3 regions of the Arthrobacter sp. BK1 genome follow, and region 1 is predicted to be linked to each of the others. Evidence: riboswitches for the same ligand, from Rfam matches in the RefSeq annotation. Region 1 holds a riboswitch; each other region holds the start of a gene.

Region 1 (2,192 bases):
GGGACACGATGCCGGTTACCCTGTTGGCCGTCAACGGAACATAACGCAGCAGCACGCCGGCGTGGATGGTCATATAGTCCACGCCTTGTTCGCACTGCTCTATGACGGTGTCCCGGAAGATTTCCCAGGTCAGTGCGTTGGCTTCGCCGTTGACCTTCTCCAGGGCCTGGTAGATGGGTACGGTACCGATCGGCACAGGTGCGTTGCGGATGATCCACTCGCGGGTTGTGTGGATGTCCTCTCCGGTGGACAGGTCCATCACCGTGTCCGCACCCCACCGGGTGGCCCACTGCAGCTTGTCCACCTCGGCCGCGATGGAACTTGTCACGGCCGAGTTGCCGATGTTCGCATTGATTTTCACGAGGAAAGCCTTGCCAATGATCATCGGCTCGGATTCGGGGTGGTTGATATTGCTGGGGATGATGGCACGTCCTGCCGCCACCTCGCTCCGCACCAGCTCCACGTCGCAGTTCTCCCGCAACGCAACAAACCTCATCTCAGGAGTGATGATGCCCTGCCTGGCGTAGTGCATCTGGGTCACCGTCCTGCCTTCGACGGCGCGGCGGGGCACCGGCCGCGGTCCTTTCCACTCCGAGGAAGCAGCACCCCGGCGGACGGCCGAGCGGCCGTCGTCGAGCAGGTTCCGCTTTCTGCCGGAATAGGGCTCCGTGTCACTCCGCCCCTCAATCCACGAGGAGCGGAAGGGCTGCAGGCCGACGACGGGATCGCTGCCGGGGCCCGCGGTGCGGTACACCTGCAGAGGGGCGTTGGCTTCGCCGTTGGGGGAGGGCTCCAGGGCGATCTCGGTGACGGGGACCCGGATGCCGTTGTCAGGATCCTCGAGGTACGCCATGGAATGGGACTTCAGTGACTCGGTGTTGGTGATTGCCTCGGCGTGGACAGGGCTGTGCTGTGTTTCGGTGGTGCTCAAGGGATACTCACTTCCTTCGCCGGCATTACCCGGACAGGTTCAACGGTCGCAGGCAGCGTCAGCCTGATCTCAGCCCATGCTTGGGCCCCCGTGTGGTCGTAGAAGAAGCTACCACAGCAGGGGCTTACCTGGCTGAGTCGTCGATAGGGAAAAAGCAGCCCCTCTTGAATTAAATTGAAGCTTCAAGTAAATTGTCATTATGACGGCCTTCGAACCCGAAGACCACGGGACCCGGGAGTTTTCAATGACTGCAGAAGCAACCAGCCAGGATCTCCTTCCTGCCGATCTCACCATGGGCACCGTGATGCTCAAGGTGGGCGACATGAAGCTGATGACGGACTACTACCAGCGCGCCCTTGGGCTGGAGGTCGTCGCCGAGCAGGACGGCGGTGTCTACCTGGGCCGGCTGCAGCTGCCCCTGGTCCACCTTGCGGCTGCCCCCTCATTGAATCTTCCCGGCAGGGGCGAGGCGGGGCTCTTCCACACTGCGCTTCTCTTCGAGACCCGCGCCGCGCTGGCCGCCACCGTGGCAACCACCGCCCAGTATGAACCGCGGTCCTTCACCGGCAGCGCCGACCACCTGGTCAGCGAAGCTTTCTACTTCAATGACCCCGAAGGCAACGGCATCGAACTCTACTGGGACCGTCCCCGGGAAAACTGGTCCTGGGAGGGCACCGATGTGGTCATGGACAGCCTTGCCCTGCCGCCGCAGCGCTATCTTGAGCAGCATCTGACCCAGGAGTCCCTGGAAGGCCAGCAGGGTGCCGGGGCCGGCGTCGGCCATATCCACCTCCAAGTGGGCGATGTCCACTCCGCCCACCAGTTCTATGTGGAAACGCTTGGTTTCGAAAAGACCGCGGGCTGGCACGGGCAGGCACTGTTTGTCTCTGCCGGCCGGTACCACCACCACATGGCCATGAACGTGTGGAACAGCCGCGGAGCGGGGCCCCGCAAGGACACCCTGGGGTTGGGTGAGGTGCTGATCGAAGTGCCGTCAGGGGACGACGTCGGAGCGCTCGCCGACCGTCTGAAGGTGGCGGGCGTTGCCTCTCACCACACGGGAGCTGAACTGCGCTTCGAGGACCCTTGGCGCAACAGCATCCGCGTCGCCGTGCGCTGAGTTCAGGACCGGCCCGGAGTGTGGCCGGCCATGTACTAGGCTGAATCCGAACGGCCGGGGCGGCACCATAACGCTGCCCAACACAGTGCCGCACCGTCGACGGAATGAGGGCTGTTCCCATGGGCTTCACTGAAATCTTTG
Region 2 (2,192 bases), 1.5 Mb from region 1:
ACCAGGTCCTTCCAGACGGACACCCGGTGTTCCACCACCACCAGCGTTGCGCCGGTCTTGTCCAGGCAGCGGCCCACGGCGTCACGGACTTCGAGCACCCCGGCGGGATCGAGGTTGGCCGTCGGTTCGTCGAGCAGGATCAGCCCGGGCCGCATCGCCAAAATGCCGGCGAGCGCCAAGCGCTGCTTCTGCCCGCCGGACAGGGCCGACGTCGGGTGGTCCAGCGGAAGCCGCGTGGCACCACGCCGTGCGGCACCTTCCTCGCCGTCGGCACTTCGCAGCCCGACGTCGTCGAGCGCTTCATGGACCCGCCGCCAGATCTCGTCCCGCGGAACGGCCAGGTTTTCGGCGCCGAAGGCGACGTCGTCGCCGAGGCGCGAGAGGACCACCTGGGTTTCCGGGTCCTGCTGCATCAGCCCGGATCGTCCGCGCTGCCCGCGGGGGGCAGCGCCGTCGATCAGGAGCGAACCGGTCTCATCGGCGTCGTCCCCTTCATCCCCCAGCACCCCGGCCAGTGCGTGCAGCAGCGTGGATTTGCCCGCGCCGGAAGGGCCCAGCAGGAGCACCCGCTCGCCCGGAGCGATGTCGAGGTCGAGCCCCTGGACTGCAGGGGCTGACCTGCCGGAGTGGCGCCAGCCCCAACCGCGCGCGGTCACCGCGGCGGGGCGCACCAGTGCCGCGGTGCCGGCGTCGGAAGCGGTCATCAGCTGAAGACAGGCTCCGAAGCTGCCTTTCGTGAGGCGAAGGAGCTGAGCACGCCGGTCCGGGCCAGGCCGCGGGTGGCGATCCAGGACAGCGCGCCCGCAATCACGGCGCCGGAGATAGTGCAGAACAGGATGTAGGCGAGCTTGTCACCGGGTTCGTAGGCGATGTTCCAGCCCCACGGGAGGAAGGAGTCGTTCAGGCCGCAGAACAGACCCGCGCCGGCGCCGGCCAGCAACGCGACGATCAGGTTGTACTTCTGGTGCAGGAACGAGCCGAACCTGAACTTGCCGTACACCAGCAGGAAGAACACCAACTCGGCGCCCAGGCCCTGGAGGAGTCCGGAGATCAGCACCGTGGCGCCGTACTGGGAGCCCATGATGAGTTCGCCGGTGGCGGCGACGGTTTCGCAGAAGATCGCCGCGCCCGGCTTGCGGATGATAAGCATGCCCAGCACCGCGGGGATCATCCAGCCGCCGGCCAGCAGGCCTGTCAGCGGGGGGTAAACGGCGTTCATCGGCGCGGACACAATGCCGGCGCCCTGTGACCATGCCCAGAAAATCACGCCGCCGGCGATCGCGATAAGCGCGGCCACCACAATGTCCACGACGCGCCAGGTGTTGCCGGTCTTCTTATTCAATGCTGCAGTGCTCATATGTGGTCCTCCTGAGGAACAGGAGGGGAAAGTGCACCCGGCCCGCGGCGTTGCCGCCGTCGCCGGACACTTCGAGAACTCGACTCCCTTGCGCCGGTACTAACCGGATCAGGTTCGAGGGTCTGCGGCTGTCCGCACTCTCAGCGCCCACCCTTGGTTTCCCTGGCAATGCCAGTGATGCCCGACGGCGGCGCTCCCCTGTCGTAAATAAATCTGCCCTGTTGGGCGTGGTCCAGTTTACACCGCCGGGCCGGTAGATTGTGGGCCATGACCTCTGACTCCTCGTCCGTGACAGCCTTTGATCCCGACTCCGCCGAGGACCAGCCCCGCGCCGCCCTCGAGGCACTGATAGCGCGGATCGATAGTGAGATCTCCGAGCTGCAGTTCCCGCGTTTCACCAAGGATGACTCCCTCAACCTGGGGCTCCTGCTGGTGGAGCTGGGGAAGAGCCGGAAGCTGACCATCGCCATCGACATCACCAAGGCTGACCAGGTCCTGTTCCATGTGGCGCTGGACGGAGCCACGCCGGACAACGAGCACTGGATACGCGCGAAGCAGCGCACCGCCGCACGGTATGAGATTCCCTCATTACTCGTCGGGCTGCGCGGCCGGCTGGGTGGCGGGCGGCTCGAGGACCAGGGCTGGTACGACGAGTCCACGTACGCGGCCCACGGCGGTTCCTTCCCCGTCTACGTCGCCGGGGTGGGTGCCGTGGCCACCGTGACGGTTTCGGGCCTGCCCCAGCAGGAGGACCACGATCTTGTGGTGGAGGCGCTGCGGGAGATCCTGGCGTCCATGCGAACCGGGAGCTGAGGGCTCCGGCAGCTGTGGGCTC
Region 3 (2,192 bases), 350 kb from region 1:
GCGGACAGTGGAAGTGACCAGCGGGCGGAGGTGCCGGGGAACGGCCAGCCGCAGGATGTCGCCATGAACAGGCCGGAGGGGAAGGTGCAGGCCTTCCGGCAGGCCCTCAAGAGCGGCCGCCTGCAATCCGTTGGCCACAATGGTCTCGCGGGCACGGATGGTTCCTCCGCGGGCCAGCCTCACCCCGGTGACGCGGCCGTCTGCCCAGAGGATCGCCGTGGCCCGGTCCGCCACGGCGAATCCTCCGGCGGCCCCGTCAACAGCGCTTCCTGCGCCTGGCTCATGGGTGGCCAGCAGCTCCCGCAGGGACGCCACCAGCTTCCGGGGATCCACCTGGTGGTCCGCGGCAATTTCCAAAGCGCAGGAGATGGCCGGACTGAGGAGGCTCTCCTTGGCCCTCGCCCCGCGGATGGTGAGGGGTTCAACCAGGAGGCCGTTGGCCTGCTGCACTGTACGCAGGTCCATCAGGGCCCGGCGGTCTGCAGCGTCCGCGCCGACGGCGAGGGTCGGCGTCGTCAGGTAGCCGGGGTCCGGGGCTCCCGCCGCCGCAAGGGCGGCCGCAAAAGCCGGCCACAGGCTGGACGCCTCGAGCATCAGTTCGAGGAGATTTTCCTCCTGGTAGTGGAGTTCACTGACCGGGGCGAGCATACCGGCCGCCGCCCAGCTGGCGCCCTGCCCCGGGGCGTCGTCGATCACGGCCACAGAGCGGCCCGAGCGCCTCGCTTCCCAGGCAATGCAATGGCCGACGACTCCACCGCCGATCACCGCCACGTCAGCATGGATTGTCTGCTCAGCGTGAAGCATCAAGGGGTTCCTTCCCTACGCCGGTACTAGCCGGATCAGGTCAAGCGGTCGGCTCTGATGCCCTCTCAGCCCGGCAGCTTTATGACGGCTGCTACGGGCTCCCGCAGTACCCGCCCAGTTTAGGGGAATTAGGCTGGCTTCCATGAACGTGACTTCCGCACCCTCTTCCAGCACATCCGCCGCCGGCTCCACACCGGATCCCGCCAGCGGCCTCCCCGTCAGTGCCAGGCTCTACCTCTGCACCGATGCACGCCGGGACCGCGGGGACTTTGGCGAGTTCGTCGAAGCGGCGTTTGCCGGCGGCGTGGACATCATCCAGCTCCGCGACAAGGGGATCGAGGCGGCCGAGGAACTGGAACTTTTGGCGGTGCTCCGGGCGGCAGCCGAACGCCACGGGCGGCTGTGGGCGGTCAATGACCGAGCGGACATTGCGCTGCTTTCGGGCGCGCCGGTCTTCCACATCGGGCAGCAGGATCTGCCGGTGGCATCGGCCCGCTCGCTGCTTGGTGCGAACGGGCTGATCGGGCTTTCCACGCACACCACGGAACAGGTGGAGGGCGCGCTCCGGCTCTCGTCCGCCCTGTCCACGCCCGACGGCGGCCTGGACTATTTCTGTGTCGGTCCGGTGTGGGCCACACCCACCAAGCCCGGGCGGGCCGCCGTCGGCCTTGACCTGGTGCGGTACGCCGCCGAGGCGGTACGGGCGGCCGGCGGCGAGCAGGCCACCGTACCGTGGTTCGCAATCGGTGGAATCGATCTGGACAACGTCGAACAGGTGGTGGCCGCCGGGGCCGGCAGGATTGTGGTGGTGCGTGCCATCACGGAGGCTTCCGATCCAGCGGCAGCGGCCGCAGCGCTCCTGGCAGCCCTGGACGGGGGTGCCGTCTGATACCGGCGGCCTGAAAACCCAGCCGCCGGCCGGGCCAAGGCGTGCACGATCCGCGAAAATCGGGTTAGTCTGATTTTTGTGTCACATCATCGTTTGGCTCCCTACGTCCGCGAACACACCAACGCCCTGGAAGCGGCTCTGAGTGCACTTCGGACTGAGCTGGAGCTGCCGGGACCCTACCCGGAGGAGGCGGTCCGGGACGCCGAGGCCGCCGTCGCCTCACACGAACTGCCTGAAGCGGACCTGACACACATCGAGTTCCTCACCGTCGATCCGGCATCGTCCACGGATCTTGACCAGGCGCTGTTCATTGAGCGTGACGACGCCGGATACCGCGTCCTGTACGCCATCGCCGACGTGCCGTCCTTCGTCCGCCCCGGAGGCGGCCTCGACGCAGAGACCCGCCGGCGTGGCCAGACGTTCTACGCTCCCGACGGCCGCATCCCGCTGCACCCGGAGGTCATCAGCGAGGGAGCCGGGAGCCTGCTTGCCGGCCAGC

What was found. A riboswitch is a leader RNA that binds a small molecule or an ion and turns the genes downstream of it on or off. The one in region 1 is predicted to bind thiamine pyrophosphate.
Region 2: it holds a riboswitch for thiamine pyrophosphate, as region 1 does, so the genes downstream of both, AC1MCA_RS11725 (ECF transporter S component) here and thiC (phosphomethylpyrimidine synthase ThiC) in region 1, are expected to answer to the same signal.
Region 3: it holds a riboswitch for thiamine pyrophosphate, as region 1 does, so the genes downstream of both, thiO (glycine oxidase ThiO) here and thiC (phosphomethylpyrimidine synthase ThiC) in region 1, are expected to answer to the same signal.

What each region holds. Positions count from the first base shown of each region.
Region 1 covers NZ_CM155263.1:4,038,757-4,040,948, forward strand. The annotation lists gene thiC (phosphomethylpyrimidine synthase ThiC) at 1-931, opposite strand, end outside; TPP riboswitch at 926-1,033, opposite strand; gene AC1MCA_RS18455 (VOC family protein) at 1,176-2,051, shown strand; gene AC1MCA_RS18460 (hypothetical protein) at 2,171-2,192, shown strand, end outside.
Region 2 covers NZ_CM155263.1:2,588,505-2,590,696, reverse strand. The annotation lists gene AC1MCA_RS11730 (ABC transporter ATP-binding protein) at 1-704, opposite strand, end outside; gene AC1MCA_RS11725 (ECF transporter S component) at 704-1,357, opposite strand; TPP riboswitch at 1,425-1,567, opposite strand; gene AC1MCA_RS11720 (heme-degrading domain-containing protein) at 1,625-2,170, shown strand.
Region 3 covers NZ_CM155263.1:3,686,163-3,688,354, reverse strand. The annotation lists gene thiO (glycine oxidase ThiO) at 1-804, opposite strand, end outside; TPP riboswitch at 799-919, opposite strand; gene thiE (thiamine phosphate synthase) at 947-1,693, shown strand; gene AC1MCA_RS16895 (RNB domain-containing ribonuclease) at 1,772-2,192, shown strand, end outside.